Regions from separate parts of the Colwellia sp. BRX8-7 genome, predicted to be linked through region 2. Evidence: predicted binding sites of a transcription regulator. Region 2 holds the regulator's gene; each other region holds the start of a gene.
The links. The regulator sigma-54, encoded in region 2, starts transcription at its own class of promoters, with help from an activator protein. The targets are predictions, from matches to a motif close to GTTGGCACGNNNNTNGNNT.

Region 1 (4,999 bases), on a different contig from region 2:
CAAAGACACCATCATCACTGCCACGGTTAATAACGACTTGCTGACTATACGGATCAGAGTCGACTGATATTATTTCAGCGACCATTTTCTTTACTTCACCACGTATCGGCGACGCCAGTAATAAACGCAACCGCTTATTTTCTTTCTTGATAATTTCAAGTTCTAATAGTTGTTGATGAAAACGCAATTCTTCAACTTTATATTGCTGGTTATCACTGAGTAGTTGTCGCCGCGTAACAATATTTTCGGCAGCCCAAGTCATGACTTGCTTAGGAGTCGTCGCTAAATACTGTAAGGGGCTGACCAGAGACTGTAAATAACCTCGAATATTTTCAAAGCTATTCATTTTGTGATCGAAAAAAATTAAAGACACAGAACAAAACAGCACCAACAAGAGTCGGTGCTGAGGGGAAGGGCCATGTTTAAATATTGGATTCATATAAACCTAAAATTTATTTAGGGAATGGTCATCGTTAAACTACATAGGTAAATTTAAGTAATAGATACAAGATGACATCAGTCAATAAGTACTTCTACCCGCTAAATTTACCCTACAACGACAGACGGAAGGTTACTTATTCATAAGAGAATAAATCGCCGCCGTGCATATCAATCATCTCAAGCGCTTTACCACCACCAAGAGCCACACACGTAAGTGGATCATCAGCAACGACAACAGGAATGCCAGTTTCTTCCATTAATAAACGATCCAAGTCACGTAATAATGCGCCACCACCAGTAAGTACCATACCACGTTCTGAAATGTCAGAGGCTAGTTCTGGTGGCGCTTGCTCTAAAGCAACCATAATAGCACTAACAATGCCGGTTAGTGGTTCTTGTAGTGCTTCTAATATTTCATTGCTGTTCAACGTAAAACTACGAGGAACACCTTCAGCTAAGTTACGGCCACGTACTTCAATTTCTAATACTTCTTCACCTGGGTAGGCTGAACCAATTTCATGTTTAATACGCTCAGCGGTTGCTTCGCCAATTAAACTACCAAAGTTACGACGTACGTAATTGATAATGGCATCGTCAAACTTATCGCCACCGATACGTACAGAAGAAGAATAAACCACACCGTTCAATGAAATAATACCGACTTCAGTGGTACCACCACCAATATCAACTACCATCGAACCTGTAGCTTCTGAAACTGGCATACCTGCACCAATAGCCGCAGCCATTGGTTCGTCAATAAGATAAACTTCACGGGCGCCAGCACCAAGTGCAGACTCACGAATAGCGCGACGTTCAACTTGAGTAGAGCCGCAAGGAACACAAACAAGTACACGAGGACTTGGGCGTAAAAAATTATTACTGTGAACTTGTTTAATAAAGTATTGCAGCATTTTTTCAGTAACAAAAAAGTTAGCGATAACACCATCTTTCATTGGGCGAATAGCTTCAATATTACCTGGCGTTCTGCCCAGCATTTGTTTTGCAGCAGAACCTACTGCGGCTACACTTTTTGAACCACCAGAGCGGTCTTGGCGAATAGCAACTACCGAAGGCTCATTCAAAACGATGCCTTGGTCTTTTACATAAATAAGAGTGTTCGCCGTTCCTAAATCTATTGATAAATCATTAGAAAACATGCCGCGTAATTTTTTAAACATAAGATCTAAATATCCTAAAGTGTTATAAAAAGAGAATTAATCTCTTTTATTCTCAACAAAGCATTGAGTTAATCAATGAGCATTTTGTCAAGTTTGTTAATAATATATTATATTGGCTAATCATACCTGAGTGTTTCAAATTTGTGTTGTTTGAATGATAAAAAACATCACTTTTTTAGCATATTTTTAATGACTAAGCCAAAATTGAGGGAATTGTTAATCAATAATGTATTAAATCCCTCATTCTTGTTAAAAAGTCATAGTAACATTTTCTCGATTTGGGCAAAATGTTACAATTGCACAATTACGTTTATCGGTTATGTTACTTACTTTGCGTTGCAGTTACACTTTCGCCAATCTTTAGTCTTGTATTCAACACCAATAGTTCCCTAATTATTACCATAAAATGACAAAATATTTTTGTACTCGCTTCGAATTAAAAATCAATCTTTTTAGATAACCTATTTAATAAATTTCAGCATTTTACCACGAGATAACCATGCTAATTAATCATATTTATCGGTGAATAAAATTTCATGATGACTAATGAATAAAGATGAATGTTCGGCTTAAAAGCCAACTATTTTTTATCGGCACATCTTTTCAAATAAATTTAGCGAGCCTAATATAGGTCCTATATAATTATTTTAAGGCAATAAAAAGCCCCGCATTGACGAGGCTGTTTTTAATTTTATTCACTGCGCATTCAAATTATTTAATCACGCGTTTTCTCAAAGATATAGCGATTAACGCAATAGCAAAAATCAAGATAGTAGATGGTTCAGGTACATCCGATGGCGTATCACGTACGTAGAATGTTTCATAGTTCCAATCAATATTAGGCGTTATTGTCCAACTACTATTTACCCAGTCATTATTAAAATCTTCGATATTAAAGCGAACATAATGTGTATTCCAATATTCAATGGCTTGAATAGTAAATTCATTACCACTTTCATCAATACCAGTGAAATCTTGAAGAGTTAATTCTGTTTTTAAAATAATTAATTCATTTTCAGAAGCAAATCTCCACCCCTCATGAAGAGTTGGAGAATATAGTCTATTCGAACCGTACACCTCTACATTTACCGGAGAAGCCCAAGCCCAATCAAGACCTTTATAATTAATATAATTATTTTCAGTCAGATCCGCAGTGATAAGAGTAGCGTTTGCCACACCGGCAGTGATAAATAATAAAACAACTAAAAACTGGCTAATTAACTTAATCATTATAAATCCTAATTAATGAAGAATGGCAGTAAAAAATCTTACTATATAAATAAAATGCAATTAACGAGCCATAAATACAACATGTTGTTTTAAAGGTAAATTATAAAAATCAATTAACTGTAAGAATTATATTGTGTAAAGAATATTAACACATTATACAATACAGCAATAGTAATCAAAGTATTTAGAGCTTATAAGCTACGGGCCTCTATTACAATCGTTCGTGAAGTAATTATCCCACCAACATTACATTGCCCTGTACTAGTAATCGTAAAATATGCTACGCCATCGTATTTTAAATCTTTACAGATTAAAGAGCTTATTTGACAATTAGCTAAGCCGTCATTATTACTTATACCACTAGGGGGATTTAACGTTTGCGGAGACACAAAGCTGTTATTGTTCACTGAAACCGTACTGCCATCACAATGGCGAGACGCACCGGTACCTAGAGGAAAAATTTCTCGCCCCCCCCACTGAACCCCGATTTGTGCTGTCGCGTAAGCGCGAGTACCCATCACTTCATAGGCAACAGATTCTGCACTAGTGTTTAACATACGAACAAGCGCCAAACCTAAGACTGTCATCACGATAATAATAAATATCGCAATAACTAAAGCACTACCTTGTTGAGTTTTTTTAACTTTACAATGAGTTATAGTTTTTGTTAGCAATAGTTGCTGACCCACATGATTAAGGAACATTAGGCACCTGTACTTCATTGTTAAAATGAATTGTTTCATTGTTACGAGAAAATTCGAAATCTAATTCAATAGTACCATTTCGTTGACGTGAGCCTGTCCCAGCTTTAAAAGTAGCAGTAATTAAATCTTCAGCCATTAACATACCCGTACTTTGACCACTAATACTACCATCAGAATTATGACTATCTATATCGTAACGTACTAATTCATTGTTATTCTCATGGCAGTACATCACCGCTTTCTTGCTAATAAAAAGTCGTTGAGTAGTAGAGTCTTCGGCAAAGCTAATATCATTAAAAAACGTTAATGTATGAGGAGATCCGCTGCCATTGAAATTCCCTGACTTTAATGGAAATACTTTACTATTAATCGTTTGATAAACATCATCACTATTTAATGGATAAACCACCACAGAATAATTATCATCCTCTTCAGCGGTGAATGAAGTATCAGTAGGTACTAGTGTAACAACATTAGCATCAGGCTCAGGTGTAACCGGTATATCAACATAGACAAAGCTTTTTGCTATAGGGGTAAACTCTAAACAACCATTAAATAAAATTCTTGCGCTGTTGGGTACAGCGCCTCTTAACTCTCGATTTATACGCTCGATTGCAAATCGGGCTGACGACAATATTTGATTTCGGTCTGTCGCTTCAATAAAAATCTGTGCCCCAAACTTTAAAAAGCTACTTAACCCTATTGATAAAACACCTAAAATAACAATGACAGTTACCAACTCTATTAGCGTAAAACCAGCTTGCTTTTTCTGCATAGAAATATTGGCCATTAGAAGTTCACTTTATAAACAGAGAATACGAAATCAAAATTTTGTGGAGTACGTACAGTGACAGTAATTAATTTAGCGGTTGAATTATCTCCTGTGCTATTGCCGTCGTAATTGGCATCATTAATCACCTTAACGTCCATTGAAAAGCCAACATATTGAGTAGAAATATCTTCACCTAACGAGTTCTCTAAAGTATCACCAAAATTAATAGCATCATAATCGTCAACATCGTCATAACCAGCCCTGCTTTCGCCGCTATCAGCGCCAATGGCAGAACAACTGACCCCAGACTCACCACAACGGATAAAACCTCCTGACATATCAGAATTTTCGTCAAAAGCTCGACCAATGATTTCATTGATCATCGATTGACCTAATTCAGCTGCTCTGATTTGGTGAACTTGCTCGGCACTTTTATTTGCTAGCGGATAAAGTAATGTGGTTAGTATAGAAAAAGAAATAGATAACACAACGATACCAACAATGAGCTCAACCAAAGTGAAGCCTGCATGTTTTTTAATAACAATATTTTGCTTACTCATATTAATTCGCACTGATATAGCCCTCAGCATTAATAGTAATAATCAGAGTCTGTTCGCCACCTTGTATATTTATGGTCCTTGCTTGATCTGGCCGTCCCATTTGATCAAAAGTAA
Region 2 (4,999 bases):
TGCACGACTTACTAAAATCAGGTCTTATCTAATATGCAAACACTCTATGGCGAAATTACTGACACAGCATTCAATACCATGAAAACAATAAAGCTGCTGATATGTGATATTGATGGCGTTTTTTCTGATGGCCGTATTTATTTGGGTAACGATGGTGAAGAATTAAAAGCTTTTCACACTAAAGATGGCTACGGCATAAAAGCATTAGGCGCCAGCGGTGTCGATGTAGCGGTGATCACCGGGAGAACATCAAATATTGTCGCAACACGTATGTCAGCCTTAAATGTTAAATATATAGTTCAAGGTGAAGAAAATAAATTACCCGCCTTGAAAACTATGGCTAAGCAATTAAAGCTATCCCTCGAGGAAATTGCTTATATTGGTGATGATATGCCTGATTATGAGTGTATCAACGCTGTGGGCTTGGGTATTGCTGTTCAAGATGCCCACCCAAGTATTTTATCTATCGCAAATTACACCACTTTTAACCATGGCGGTTTTGGTGCTGTTCGAGAAATATGCGATTTAATCATGCTTAGCCAAAACACCTTAGCAAATGCTTCGGGTGCGAGTATATGAATCGACTTTATAGTTTAACCTTGTTGTTTTTTCTGATTGCGGGAGGCGTTTACGGTATAATTGAATGGAGAAATTCCTCAGCACCACAATTACAAGCGATTGATAAGACGCTGACCCCTGATTTTATTGCCGAAAATTTACACAGTAATGTTTATAAACATCAAGGAAGTTTAGCTTATGTTGTTGATGCCCATCGTATGGAACATTACCCTGAGTTAAGTATTACCAACTTTGAGTTTCCTCAATACACACTTCATCCAAAAAATGATGCGCCCGCATGGAAAATATCTGCCAATGAAGGCATATTATACAATAACAACCGGGTAAAATTAGAAAAGCATGTCCGCCTGTTAGCAACAGATCCCGATAGCTTATTACAAGAAGTTCAAGGAAAATACTTTGAACTTGATCTAAAAACTAACATCATAAGTTCAGAACAAGAAATTAAAATTATCGGTAAAGGATTTACCATCGATGGTAAAGGTTTAATTGTCGACTTAAACACCAACCAAATGACACTAACTAAACATGTGAAATCAATTTATGAAATTGTTAAAAAATAGCCTACTGTGCTTATTGTTATCAACTCCGCTATTTTCGTCAGCTTTCGCTGAAAAATTTGATATAAAACAAAAGATTGAAATTAACGCTTCAAGACAAGCCGTTGATCTTAAAAATAAAATATTCAGCTATATTGATAACGTGGTGATCACTCAAGGTTCATTAGTTATACGTGCTGATTTAGTACAAGTGCTGACTCAATCTGGCAGTGAAGAAAAAACCTATATCGCTAAAGGGAAGCCAGCAACCTTTAAACAAACCTTAGCCGATGGCACTCCTCTTAGCTTACAAGCAGACGAAATAAGATATGAGCCCGCAAATAATTTAGTGATAATTTCAGGAAATGCGTTATTACAGCAAGAAGGTAGTGAGGTTAGTGGCAGTAGAATTACTTACAATATTGCCACTCAGTATGTTAATGCTGAAAGTAAATCTAACGAACGCACTAAAACGATTTTTCAGCCGAAAGAAAAAATTAAAGCGACAACCACAGACGCGAAAACTCAGGAAAAAATTAATTTATGAGCACTAGCACCCTAATGGCAAAAGGCCTTGCCAAAGCCTATAAAGGCAGAAAAGTGGTTAAAAATGTCAGTATGCAAGTTTCAGCAGGACAAATAGTCGGTTTACTGGGCCCAAATGGTGCCGGAAAAACAACTTCTTTTTATATGATTGTGGGTTTAGTTGAAAGTGATAGTGGCGATATTATCTTAAATGACGAAAACCTGACGTTAGCGCCTATGCATGAGCGTGCGAGAAAAGGCATCGGATATTTACCACAAGAAGCCTCTATTTTTCGAAAACTCAGTGTTTACGACAATATTATGGCTATTTTACAAACACGAAAAGAATTATCAGATGCTGAACGTGAAGAGAAATTAGAACATCTTGTTGAAGAATTCAACATAGGTCATATCAAAGATAATTTAGGCATGAGCTTATCTGGTGGTGAACGCCGCCGAGTAGAAATTGCTCGCGCATTAGCTGCTGAACCAAAATTTATTTTATTAGATGAACCTTTTGCTGGTGTTGATCCAATTTCAGTAGGTGATATTAAAAAAATTATTCTACACTTAAAAGAACGTGGCATTGGTGTGTTGATCACTGATCACAATGTACGTGAAACTCTCGATGTATGTGAACATGCGTATATTGTTAGTCATGGTGAACTTATTGCAGAAGGTACTGCAGATCAAATTCTTGCAAATCAACACGTAAGAGATGTATACCTTGGTGAACAATTCACGCTATAGTAGTCAGTAAATGAATAGTATCTTCGTATGAAAAAAACGAAAATATCCCATTAAAAATAATAGGAAGTTAATGACCTAAATGCGCCCTACTCTACAACTCCGCATAGGACAACAATTAACCATGACGCCACAATTGCAGCAAGCAATCAAATTGCTGCAACTGTCTACGTTAGAGCTTCAACAAGAAATTCAGGAAGCCTTAGAAAGTAATCCATTATTAGAAATGGATGAGTCTTCAAATAATCCTGAAGATAAAAGTACTGACAACCTTGAAGAAGCTCACACTGCCGGTACTGGTGATGTTAAAGAAGCCCCCGCTTCTGATGGTAGCGAAGACGCTACGCCTACCATTGATGAAATCACCACCACTGAAGCCATGGACAAGAACGATATCCCTGAAGAATTAAACATGGATACCACTTGGGATGATAACTACACGGCTGGTGCAGCAAGTTCAAGCTCAGGCCCAGCTTCAGAAGATTATACTTACCAAGGCGAGACTCAAGACTCCATTCAAGATCATTTGCGCTGGCAAATGGAATTAAGCCCTTTTACCGAAACAGACCGCGCTATAGCGACAGCAATTATTGATGCTGTTGATGACGCCGGTTACTTAACGGTATCTAGTGAAGACATTTTAGAAAGTGTTGCCATTGAAGGAGTAGAGCTTGATGAAATTGAGGTGGTACTAAAACGTATTAACCTCTTTGATCCTGTTGGTGTCGCTGCTCGTTCTATTTCAGAATGTTTAATCATTCAACTTAATCAATTTGACCCCGCTACACCTTGGTTAGCAGAAAGTAAGTTAGTTTTGCGTGACCATATTAATCTACTGGGTAGCCGAGACTATCGTACATTAATGCGTAAAACTCGACTGAAAGAAGAGCAACTGCGCGAAGTAGTGCGTCTTATTCAATCACTTGACCCTAGACCCGGCGATAGTGTGATGAAGAGTGACGATCAGTATGTTATTCCTGATGTTTCTGTTGAAAAGAAAAATGGCCGTTGGGTGGTCGAATTAAATCCTGATACTGCGCCAAAACTTTCGGTGAATCAGCAATATGCTTCGATGTCACGTTCGATGAAGTCGACAGCTGACACACAATTTATTCGCTCAAATTTACAAGAAGCTAAATGGTTTATTAAAAGCTTAGAAAGCCGTAATGATACCTTATTAAAAGTGTCAAACTGTATTGTGCAACGTCAAATTGGCTTTTTTGAACATGGTAATGAAGCCATGCGTCCAATGGTTTTAAATGATATTGCCGAAGCTGTCGATATGCATGAATCAACCATTTCACGAGTGACGACACAAAAGTATATGCATACGCCACGTGGAATTTTCGAACTGAAGTTTTTCTTCTCAAGCCATGTTGGCACCGAAAGCGGTGGCGAATGTTCATCAACAGCTATTCGTGCATTAATCAAAAAATTTGTTGCTGCCGAAATCCCAGCAAAACCACTTAGTGATAGTAAAATGGCTGATTTATTAGCCGATCAAGGGATAAATGTAGCTCGACGTACCATAGCAAAATATCGAGAGTCACTTTCTATTCCACCTTCTAACCAACGAAAAAGTTTACTTTAACGAAAAGATGAGGAATTAAGCTTATGCAAATTAATCTTTCTGGCCACCATGTTGACATTACCGAAGCTTTACGAGAAAACGTCACGACAAAGATGGCAAAATTAAGCCGACATTTTGATCATATCAATAATGTTCATGTTGTTCTCACCGTTGAAAAATCAAATCAAATTGCTGAAGCGACTGTTCACGTTAGTGGCTCTGATTTACATGCAAAAGCTGAAAATGCTGACATGTATGCCTCTATTGATAGTCTTGTTGTTAAGCTTGACCGGCAAATATTGAAGTACAAAGGTAAAACGAATCAGCATTAATGCTGTTTATCGCCTGTTCACTCACCAAAGAATCTAAGTAGTATAATGAAGTTGCAAGATATCCTTACCCTTGATTGCACCCTGTGTGCGATTAAGGGTACAAGCAAAAAAAAACTCCTTGAAATAATTAGCGAAACTGCGGCAAAAAAATTCGATAATATTGATACTCATCAATTATTCGAAAGCTTAATGGCGCGTGAAAAGGTTGGCTCTACCGGCATAGGAAATGGCATTGCGATTCCTCATGGTCGATTAACTAACACGTCACAAGTTATTGCTGTATTGCTGACCAGTGAACAAGCCGTTGAATTTGATGCGATAGACAACCGTGCTGTCGATATTATTATTGCGTTATTTGTACCTGAAGAAAACTGCCAACAACATTTAGATACCTTACAAAGTATTGCGCAAATATTTAGTACTAAACAATTCGCAAAGCAAGTAAGAAAATGCCAAAATTCGCAAGAGCTTTTTACTTTAATAAAGCATGCTAAACGTTAATAAAATCTAATAATAATCCAGGAAAACTCAAATGAAACTCTTGATAGTCAGTGGTCGCTCAGGGTCAGGTAAAAGTGTCGCCTTACGTGTACTCGAAGATTTAGGCTACTACTGTGTCGATAATATTCCGGTGAATTTATTGCCTGCATTAGCACATACCGTTATTAATGATTACGACAAAGTAGCGGTTAGTTTAGATGTACGTA
Region 3 (4,999 bases), on a different contig from region 2:
GCTGTTTGCGATAACGTCGTAATCAGCACCAACATAGTTCGATTGAGATAAAATTTTCACTGCTTCTGGACGGTTAGCATTATTGTTTTCGTCTAACCATTTAGCGGCACGAATCAATGCGCGTGTTAAACGAATGGTGGTATTTGGGTATTTTTCAGCAAAGGCTTTAGTAATACCAAATACTTTTTCCGGGTTGTTCTTCCAAATTTCATAATCGGTAACGACCGGCACACCAATGCCTTTAAATACGGCTTGTTGGTTCCAAGGTTCACCTACACAATAACCATAAATAGTGCCGGCTTCCATTGTGGCTGGCATTTGTGGAGGAGGCGTTACTGACAACAGCACTTGTGCGTCAATCTTTCCTGATGTATCACCTTTATGAGGAGCGTAAAATCCAGGATGAATATCACCAGCCGCTAACCAATAGCGTAACTCGTAGTTATGTGTCGATACTGGAAACACCATACCCATGTTGAAAGGTTTGCCTTCATCAAGATACTTTTCTACAACAGGCTTTAAGGCATCAGCTTTAATAGGATGAACAGGTCTTCCATCGGCTTGCTTAGGAATATTGACCTTCATTTGCTTCCAAATTTCATTAGAAACAGTAATCGCATTGCCATTTAAGTCCATTGAAAAAGGCGTGATGATTTCAGCTTTAGTCCCGTAACCAATCGTTGCTGCAATGGGTTGGCCAGCAAGCATGTGAGCACCGTCTAATCGACCATCTATAACGCCATCAAGTAATACTTTCCAGTTAGCTTGAGATTCAATCGTGACGTATAAGCCTTCATCTTCAAAAAATCCTTTCTCATAAGCAATAGCGATAGGGGCCATATCGGTTAATTTAATAAAACCAAATTTAAGTTCTTCTTTTTCTGGGTAGCCTAGCTCTGCTGCTTGCAAAGACGAAGTCAGTAGGGAGCCAGAAATACATAGTCCTGCAATAACAGTACGGCATAATTTTTTACATTCATTTTTTAAAGTCGTTTTCAAAATACCTTTCTCCAAATAAAAAAAGCCCACAGTACTTCGGATACAATCCGAGTACTGTGGGCTTCAATGCCAAACTAATAATGACTACGTCGTTGCAGTGCGATTAGTTTTAACGAAATAAGTTTTGAGTCAATTTTCACTTTATCGTTAAAACAACCGCTGTTGATTGAATTAACATGAAAACGCTATTAACTATAAAGCACAATTAGTGCCACCTATTAATTGTTTTTAAAATCAGTAACTTACTTTGTTTTATTTTTTTTGATTAAATACTTTGCTCCAACAGTGAGAAGTATTTGCACTATTTTGGTGTCTATAGGCCTGTAGGCAGATACTTCATTTTAATAAAGGCTCTACTTATTCTTATATATTACAGCTTGATAAATATCTTCCCTGTAGATCGAAGCAATGTCTAGATCCGTTATTTGTTGTCTGTTTATGTGTCCACACGCTTGCATTAATTTGGCAATGTTTTCACCGTAATGATGTGCTGGCCTATTGAATGTGGGATCACCTAATGTCGAAAATTGTTGATAGCTTTCTACTTTACGAGGTGATGTATTGTTAAGGGTTAGGCAACTCCCCATTAATGAAGGCGCAATTACGTCGATATGTGTGTCTAAATACTTTGCACGACTCAAGAACCTCGCTGCTTCAAAGCGATTGGGAATATTTTCAAGCCATTGGCATGCTTCATATAAAGCAGATACTAAAGCAAATGTTGTTTCTGGGTGCTTAACTTGCCAATCAGACATTAATCCAAGCACCTTCTCAGGTGAATCTTCCCATAAGTCAGAAGAGGTAACACCTGTGATGCCAACACCTTCTCTAACCGCTTTAGCATTCCAAGGACTACCGACACAAAAGCCATCAAGATCCCCTGAATGCATAGATGGCACCATGTTTGAAGGAGGTACAATTAATAAATTAATGTCTGATGGATCGATATCACTATTCTTTAGCCATTCAACAAGTTGATAATGATGACAGCTATAAGGAAAAACGACAGCGAAGGTTAATTTATTACCTTCTTTTTTTCGTTGCTCTATTTCATGTCTCAATATATTGGCCGAAAATGGCATACTGATCTCATTGGTATTGTGTTGTAATAATATTTTTTGGTAGAGTTTAGTCGATAACGTGATGCCATTACCGTTACGACTCAATATCATTGGGGCAATCACGGTTGACTTTTGTCCGTGTAAACCTAAGTTACAGGCAATGGGCATAGGGGCTAACATTTGGGCGGCGTCAATAACTCCGCTATGCAATTTATCTGTTAATGTGGCCCAAGAATTTTGTTTTGTTAGGTTTACGTTAAGCCCCCATTTTTCGAAAAATCCCATTTCATGAGCAATGACTAAGGGGGCACTATCTGTTAATGGCATAAAGCCAAGGGTTATATTTTTTTTTTCAATATTAAACATAATTGATATTCTCTACAATTCTTTAAAACGTCTTTAAATATCTAAAAAATGCTAGCAACAGAAAGGATGTTTTTGGCAACATCATCCATTTTCTGGCTGTTATCCATCGCTATTTTTCGAATGAAGTGATACGCATCTATTTCAGACAGTTGTTTTGTTTCCATTAACCAACGTTTAGCTTTATCGATACTTTTCTGGCTAGACAATTTTTGTTTAGTGTCAGCAAGTTCTTGTTTTAGTCCTTGAAAAAGCTCAAATCTCGCAATAGCCACATCAATAATTGACTTCACTCTTGTTTGATTAACTTCCCCTACAACATAAGCACTAACCCCTGATTTGACCATCTGATTAATGGTAGTATTGGCACATTGTTGTTCTGAAAAAACTACGATAGGTTTTGGGGCGAATTGAGAAATTTTATTGAGGTTTTCAAGCATATCTCTGTTTGGAGATTCTATATCAATAATGATAACGTCTGGGTTTAGCTGTTTAACATCTCTTAATAAAGGTACGCCAGAATGAGCAACATGATAGATATCATATTGCTCATTTATCAGTACGCTCATTAATACCTTTGCTTTTGCATGGTTTATTTCAGCAAGCAATACTTTTAATCCTGATGGAACATCCTGATATATCGTATTTTTATTAGGCAAAGACAAGGTTTTATTTTTCAATTTATTCAAATTAAAATTAAGAATTAAGTATATTTAAAATATTAAAGCACAATTCACACCAGAAGTTTAATTACATTTATATCAATTGGTTAGGGTTGCCCTTTGATTTTTTATACTCGTTTTTATTAGTTTGTGATGCAAAGATGCACCAAAATAATCTCTTCCGAGATTGAACTGTTTAAACACCTTAGCATGTAGAATTGGGATAATTAATCTTCGCGTATGCAGACTTTTTTTTAGCAGATGCTAAGTGAGTCATATTAGGCTTAAATTTAATGATGAATGGTACAAAATAAAAATCCCAGCACCGTTAACTTCGCTAGGATTTTTATGAAAATAAAGGATGAAATCCTTAACCAAATATTTCTAATTTTCCATCAGTAACACGTGTTTCATAGGTTTTAATCGCTAAAGTATCATCATCTAAACAGGCTCCTGAATTTAAAACAAAGCGTTGTTTTAATAAGGGTGAAGCAACGTAAATATTACCTTTAGTTTCACCAATTAAACCACGGTATAAAACGTTTGCTTTACCAAAGGGATCAAAGTTAGAAATAGCATAAACGGTGTCCTTACCTACTTGGAATAAAGCCACTTGTTCTTTGTTTGCTAATAATGCACAAACACCTGAGTTTTTAATTAAATCACTGGTTGAGCAAATGGTTTGCCAGCTATTTTCTGTTGTCATTTTATTTTCCTTATTCGTAAATGTATTTATGCAGGTGTTAAATCAACGGCTTGAATTTGAACGCCATATTTTTTCTCATCACCTTGAGCGGGTCTAATTTGATCACGCTCAGTAACGAATTCGATGTTGCCATCGACAGTGTCAGAGTTAACAAACTGACGAAAACGCTTTAATTGCTCTTCACTTTCGATGGTTGTTTTCCACTCACATTGATAGGTATCAACGACATTTTGCATTTGCTTTTCTAATTCAGCATTAATCCCTAAGTGATCGTCCTTAACTATTTTCTCCATGTAGGCTAAGCCGCCTTCTAGGTTTTCTAACCAGACAGAAGTACGGGTTAAGCGATCTGCGGTACGCACATAAAACATTAAGTAACGATCGATATATTTCACTAAGGTTTCATCATCTAAATCAGTCGCGAATAAGTCGCCATGGCGAGGCTTCATGCCGCCATTGCCACTGACGTATAAGTTCCAGCCGTTTTCAGTAGCAATAATACCAATGTCTTTACTTTGTGCTTCAGCACACTCGCGTGTACAGCCCGAAACCGCAAACTTAATTTTATGAGGAGAACGCAAGCCCTTGTAGCGATCTTCTAAGAAAATGGCCATTGCCATGCTGTCTTGTTGGCCGTAACGACACCAAGTGCTGCCAACACAAGATTTAACCGTACGTAACGATTTGCCATAGGCATGACCAGTTTCCATACCTGCATCAATTAAGCGTTTCCATATCGCCGGTAATTGGTCAACACGTGCGCCGAATAAGTCGATACGTTGGCCGCCTGTTACTTTGGTATATAGGTTATATTCTTTAGCGACTTCACCAATAACAATTAACTTATCTGGGGTTACTTCACCGCCTGGCATACGGGGAACGACAGAATAAGTACCATCTTTTTGCATATTACCTAGAAAAACATCATTGGTGTCTTGTAGTGATACATGGTCGGGTTTTAATATGTAATCGTTCCAAACCGAAGCGAGAATAGACGCAGCTGCTGGCTTACAAATTTCACAGCCTAAACCTGAACCGTGTTTTTCTACTAACAGGTCAAAGGTTTTAATTTGTTCTGCTTGCACAATGTGAAATAACTCAACCCGGCTGTAAGCAAAATGTTCGCAAAGGTCAGTGCTAATTTCTACCCCACGTTTTTCTAATTCGTGATCTGTTACTTTTTTCAATAAGGCGGCACAACCACCACA
Region 4 (4,999 bases), on a different contig from region 2:
TAAAAGCCGTAACCGGTATTGACGATGCAATGTTCTGTCATAATGGCCTGTTTATAGCCGGAGCAGAGTCTTTTGAAAGTACTATGAAAATGGCTGCTATTGCATTGCAAGAAGAAAAATAGAAAAACCAAATGTTTTGTAGCTTAAATAGCCTGTTTATAGCAGAAGCTGAGACTTTTGAAAGTACTATGAAAATGGCTGCTATTGCATTGCAAGAAGAATAAAAAAATCGCATTATTCGCACTGTACCAATCACATTGCGATTATATGGCTGATTTCGCCTTAGTGATATCAGCCATAAACCAAACGTTCTGCTACAAAAACTTATGATTTAACTATAGAAATACTGCATGCTATACAGACAAGAGTATAAATATCGTTATATCAAAATCTTAACTATTGCTTAAGTACCGCTATTTGTTTTAGCATTTCAGTTTCTAATCGTCCTATTAATGCCGTAAACCTTGGCTGTTGCGCTAGATCGATAAAATAAGGTGATTGTAATAAGTTAGCACGCCAATTATATAAATAACCATTATCAATGGCAGCTTCGAGGTACTTAATGGTCTGCTCATCGTTATTTTCGAGTGAGCTACTGATAGCAAGGTTCATGTATTCAATACCCAACAAGCGTGCTTGACCTGTAAGATAAAAAGACTCATCTCGTCCCTTTACTCCCTCAACAAGCTTTTCAACTTTGGCTAACTGACCTTGTGCTTTATAAACACGGGCAAGTAGCAAAATGCCATTTACATTTTCTATAGCATCCAATGTTGCGGGGGGTGGTTGATTAACCCATTCATTTATCCCCGGGATATGAAGATTAATCAATGCCTCTGCATCAGCAAATTGTTGCTGCTTGAGTAATAAGTATATGGCACCAGTAATAAAGCGATCTTTGAGTTGTTTACTGGGATATACCGTATTAGCATCGGCTATGGTATCGTTAATGAGTATTAACGCTTTAGCGGTTTGCCCAAGGTAAATAAGACTGTTCACTTTTTGATTGATAATTCCAGCGTTATTGGCATTAATAGACATTGCCTTTTCTGCATATTCAAGAGACTTAAGACCAGATCCCAAAGATAAATAGTAGATCGAAAGTGCTTGAGGAAAATAAGGGTCGTTAGGGTCTAACCTTGCACCATTTTCAGCTAGCTTAATAGCATCAACAATTTGCCCCATATGCTGTGCATATATTTGTCCTAAATAAAAAGGATAAAAAGTATTCTTCGGGTTAACCTTAATAGCTTGTTTAAGCGTTTGTTCCGCTTCTGAATATTTTTGTAATGTTTGTACTAAATATACTGCAAAAAAATACGGTAAATCAGCATTAAGTGGGTCAACTTTTTGAGCCCTTTCAAATAAAGCCCTGGCGTTATCTTCTCCCATTTCAGCACCATTTGATTGTGCATGCCTTATGATGATATCGACATTATTAGGATTTAGCCGATAAGCTTCTTTTGCATACTGATTACGTAACTTACGATCTGTTTTTATAATTAATGACCGAACAAAATAAGCTTCAGCAGAGTTTGGATTAATGCTAAGTACTTCTTTAATTAGCGCTTCTGCCTTATCAAGTATTAGCCAATCAAAGCGACTACCCGTAATAATTTGACGAGCATATGTTTCTGCCAGCTTAATGCGCGCCATCAAAAATTCGGGGGCAATGTCTGTTGCTAACTCAAGAGCAGCAGCGGCATTATCTAAACTTTCAAAGGTATAGGTATGAAGTCCCCTTAGGCCTTGCAGATATAAATCATAAGCTCTAGGGTTAATCGTTTGCGCAGAAGATACTGTCTTAACTAATGATATGCCTAAGGTTTCCTTCAGTGCCTCGACAATTTCTGCTGATATTTCATCTTGTACTTGAAAGATGTCATCAAGCTCGCGATCATATGACTCAGACCACAAGTGTTTATCTGTTTCAGCATTGATGAGCTGAGCGGTTATACGCACTCTTACACCCGACTTTCTCACACTGCCTTCGAGTACGTTTTTTACACCCAAAATTTTAGCAACTTCCGAAATATTAATCTTAGTATCTTTATAGGCAAACGCCGATGAACGAGAGGTTACTTGTAGTTTCGGTATTTTTGCTAATACATTTAATATTTCTTCTGAAATACCATCTGAAAAGTATTCTTGTTCTTTATCAGAAGACATATTTACAAAAGGAAGTACAGCAATCGAGGTACCCTTTGGCTCTGATATTAATGGATTATTTGCATTAACTTTGATGGAAACTTGGGCAATAACTTCAGCTTGTTCTGTTGGCAAGACTAAAGCCGTTGGTGATTGAAAACGACTCTCATAAATAAAGTAAATCAAGGCAATTGCCATAAGGCCAATAATGATAAAATCTAATTTACGACCTGTAAGAGCAGCAGTAGAATCTCCAGATGATATGGCGGATTCAAGCTTGATACCGTCGGGAGTTATTTCAAACGCCCAAGCAAAAAAAAGGGCAAAAGGAAAACCAATAAGACCAAAAAAAAATACCGCAGTATTTATCCAATTAGGCAAGTGTAATGCCGGAACAGCAATTGACGTGATTTGAACAACAACCCAAGCAAGTACAAGGTAGGCAATCCCAACCTTGAAAACATTTCGCCTTTTCAGTTCTGATATCAAAGATTCAGCCACATTTAATCCATAAATATGTTTATTTTTTAGCCATGTATAATCAATGTAATGCTATTAATGACTTAAATCAAACTTGAGAGGTTTAATAAGCCAATTTGCTTAATATAAAATATTACACAAAAAGAACGCCTGCAAAGTGTAAATAGTTATCAGTAACTATAATTGTAATAATAAAAAGACATTAGTTAAGTTAGAACAAACTTAACTGAACCTACAAAAGCAAAAAAACACCAATCATTACAATTGATGTTTTTATATAACTAAGAACGTTTACACTATTATAGTTAGCTCTTAAAGCGACGCGACGCTAAGCCAATTAGACCTAACGCAAAAATTGCCAGGGTAGTTGGTTCAGGAACATTAACAGCAGAATCATTAACAGCAGCAGTACCAAAAAACTCAATTTCACCTAATTGGTGATTATTGCCGCTTACAACCGAAGTTGATTGGTAACGGAAAATACTATATGCCGTATTAACGTTATAATCATCAGCATTTGAAAACTGAATAACTTCAAAGCGTGTTGCCCCCCAAATAGAGCTTCCTGCTACGTCATAAGAATAAATAGACGTATAGTTGATTCCGTCATTTGAGCCTAAGATACTCCACTGATCGGAATCTCTGTTAGGAACATCATTTGCAGAAGAAAGTGTGAATTTATCAAGAATGTAACGATTTGTACCAAAATCAGCTTCTACCCATACATTACCACCATCGCAACACCACTTGGCGTTACCAGATGATAAAATGTTATCAAATACATTAAATGCACTCTCTCCATTGCCAAAGGCAGGTTCTATACTAGAACGAAACATTGCATTATAGTTTACATTCGAATTAGCAAGACCGTCATTCTCTGGATCAGTTAAATCACCACCCACTAATGCCTCAGTTCCTGTGCCAAGAATTAAACTTGCGCTGGCGGTAGTCGTAAGTAAAGTAAGAGCAGTTGTTAATAGTACTAATGGTAAAAAATTCATTTTCATTTTTTGTGCCTTTAAATTTATTTCAATTAAATCTGGGAGATAATTATTAAAACAATAATCATACCCCAGCAAAGCAAATAACAGGCCAACAAATTAAATAGGATATATTTCAATTGGTTATATAAAACAAAAAATAACATTAGAGTAAATATGTAAATAAATCTGACACACCCATCTCATCAACCAGTTGAATTCATTGTATTATTTAAAATAACAGTCATTAAGCTTCATTTAGCAATAAAAAAGTTCATCACGATGATGGCTTAGCTAAATCATTCAAACGTAAAGTGAGGCCAAAGAAACGATAGAACATCGCGCAGCTCTTATAGAAAAGCGATGTAATTTAGCTCAAGATTACGGCATGACCAAACCTATGGTTGCCAGCGAAATTACTGCGAGGGTAAATCACTGAAAAGCTGATATAAGTTGGCAGACCTAAATAAACGCCTGAGAAATTTTTACTTAAACAGCGTTCATTAAAATGAGCTTTATAGCAATTATCATCAATATGAATCCTGCGACTTTATCTATTTTGTGTTTGTGACGATTGAAACGAGGCATTATATTAGGGTGTGATAACAATAACGCCACACCGCTGTACCAAATAAAATGAGCCAACATAATAATTATCCCATAACTTACTTGCATTATTAGCGGAGTATCTACAGAAACAACTTGCGTAAAAATACTTAAGAAGAAGATAGATGTTTTCGGATTTAAGATGTTGCAGGTAAAGCCTCGACGCATCGCGTTAAAAGGCGACATTGCTGCTGTTTGATTGTTGTGATCATTATTTAACAGATCACGTGTTGTTAATAACTGCCAGGCAATATAAATAAGGTAAGCCGCTCCTAAATATTTGATTGTCGCAAATAACCAGGCGGAGTTTGCAATCACAACCGCTAATCCTGCAATCGAATAGCTAGCATGTATACAAACTGATAAACACATACCTAAACTCATATATAACCCCGATAAACGGCCATTATAGATACTCGTGCGAGTCACCATGACAAAATCAGCACCAGGCAACATAGCCATAAAAATAGCGATGGTGCTTACCGCAATAATTTCTGTCATGTAAGTACTTATTAACAACTCCATATTTCTCTCTCATCATTTAAAATAGTCTCATAGCAACTCACTTGTTACTGTGCAGCTATGTTAATATATGAGAAATTTAAAACAATACACCTATTTGTAAAAGGACTTGTGCTTGATGGACACAAATAAACTAATCCCCTTATTGTCTGATATGGCTATTTTGGTAACTGTCGTTGAGCAGGGCAACTTTAGTAAAGCGGCAATCAAACTTGGGGTAACCCCCTCAGCGGTAAGTCGCCAAATTAGCCGATTAGAAGATG

Region 1: a site for sigma-54 is predicted at 2,904-2,922, ahead of H4J57_RS05950 (PEP-CTERM sorting domain-containing protein). Genes of this name have one in related genera too.
Region 3: a site for sigma-54 is predicted at 1,197-1,215, ahead of H4J57_RS01200 (CmpA/NrtA family ABC transporter substrate-binding protein). Genes of this name have one in related genera too.
Region 4: a site for sigma-54 is predicted at 3,707-3,725, ahead of H4J57_RS05260 (PEP-CTERM sorting domain-containing protein). Genes of this name have one in related genera too.

Annotation. Positions count from the first base shown of each region.
Region 1 is NZ_JACGVP010000004.1:249,969-254,967, reverse strand. It holds gene mreC (rod shape-determining protein MreC) at 1-439, opposite strand, end outside; gene H4J57_RS05955 (rod shape-determining protein) at 576-1,619, opposite strand; gene H4J57_RS05950 (PEP-CTERM sorting domain-containing protein) at 2,331-2,849, opposite strand; gene H4J57_RS05945 (hypothetical protein) at 3,041-3,553, opposite strand; gene H4J57_RS05940 (PilW family protein) at 3,543-4,343, opposite strand; gene H4J57_RS05935 (prepilin-type N-terminal cleavage/methylation domain-containing protein) at 4,343-4,885, opposite strand; gene H4J57_RS05930 (type II secretion system protein) at 4,887-4,999, opposite strand, start outside.
Region 2 is NZ_JACGVP010000011.1:169,254-174,252, reverse strand. It holds gene H4J57_RS12615 (KpsF/GutQ family sugar-phosphate isomerase) at 1-32, shown strand, start outside; gene kdsC (3-deoxy-manno-octulosonate-8-phosphatase KdsC) at 34-579, shown strand; gene lptC (LPS export ABC transporter periplasmic protein LptC) at 576-1,142, shown strand; gene lptA (lipopolysaccharide transport periplasmic protein LptA) at 1,123-1,665, shown strand; gene lptB (LPS export ABC transporter ATP-binding protein) at 1,662-2,393, shown strand; gene H4J57_RS12590 (RNA polymerase factor sigma-54) at 2,473-3,981, shown strand; gene hpf (ribosome hibernation promoting factor) at 4,005-4,292, shown strand; gene ptsN (PTS IIA-like nitrogen regulatory protein PtsN) at 4,338-4,793, shown strand; gene rapZ (RNase adapter RapZ) at 4,825-4,999, shown strand, end outside.
Region 3 is NZ_JACGVP010000001.1:276,081-281,079, reverse strand. It holds gene H4J57_RS01200 (CmpA/NrtA family ABC transporter substrate-binding protein) at 1-951, opposite strand, end outside; gene H4J57_RS01195 (CmpA/NrtA family ABC transporter substrate-binding protein) at 1,353-2,426, opposite strand; gene H4J57_RS01190 (ANTAR domain-containing response regulator) at 2,468-3,103, opposite strand; gene nirD (nitrite reductase small subunit NirD) at 3,456-3,791, opposite strand; gene nirB (nitrite reductase large subunit NirB) at 3,818-4,999, opposite strand, start outside.
Region 4 is NZ_JACGVP010000004.1:87,595-92,593, reverse strand. It holds gene H4J57_RS05270 (MYG1 family protein) at 1-122, shown strand, start outside; gene H4J57_RS05265 (hypothetical protein) at 397-2,649, opposite strand; gene H4J57_RS05260 (PEP-CTERM sorting domain-containing protein) at 2,934-3,635, opposite strand; gene H4J57_RS05255 (LysE family translocator) at 4,098-4,739, opposite strand; gene H4J57_RS05250 (LysR family transcriptional regulator) at 4,855-4,999, shown strand, end outside.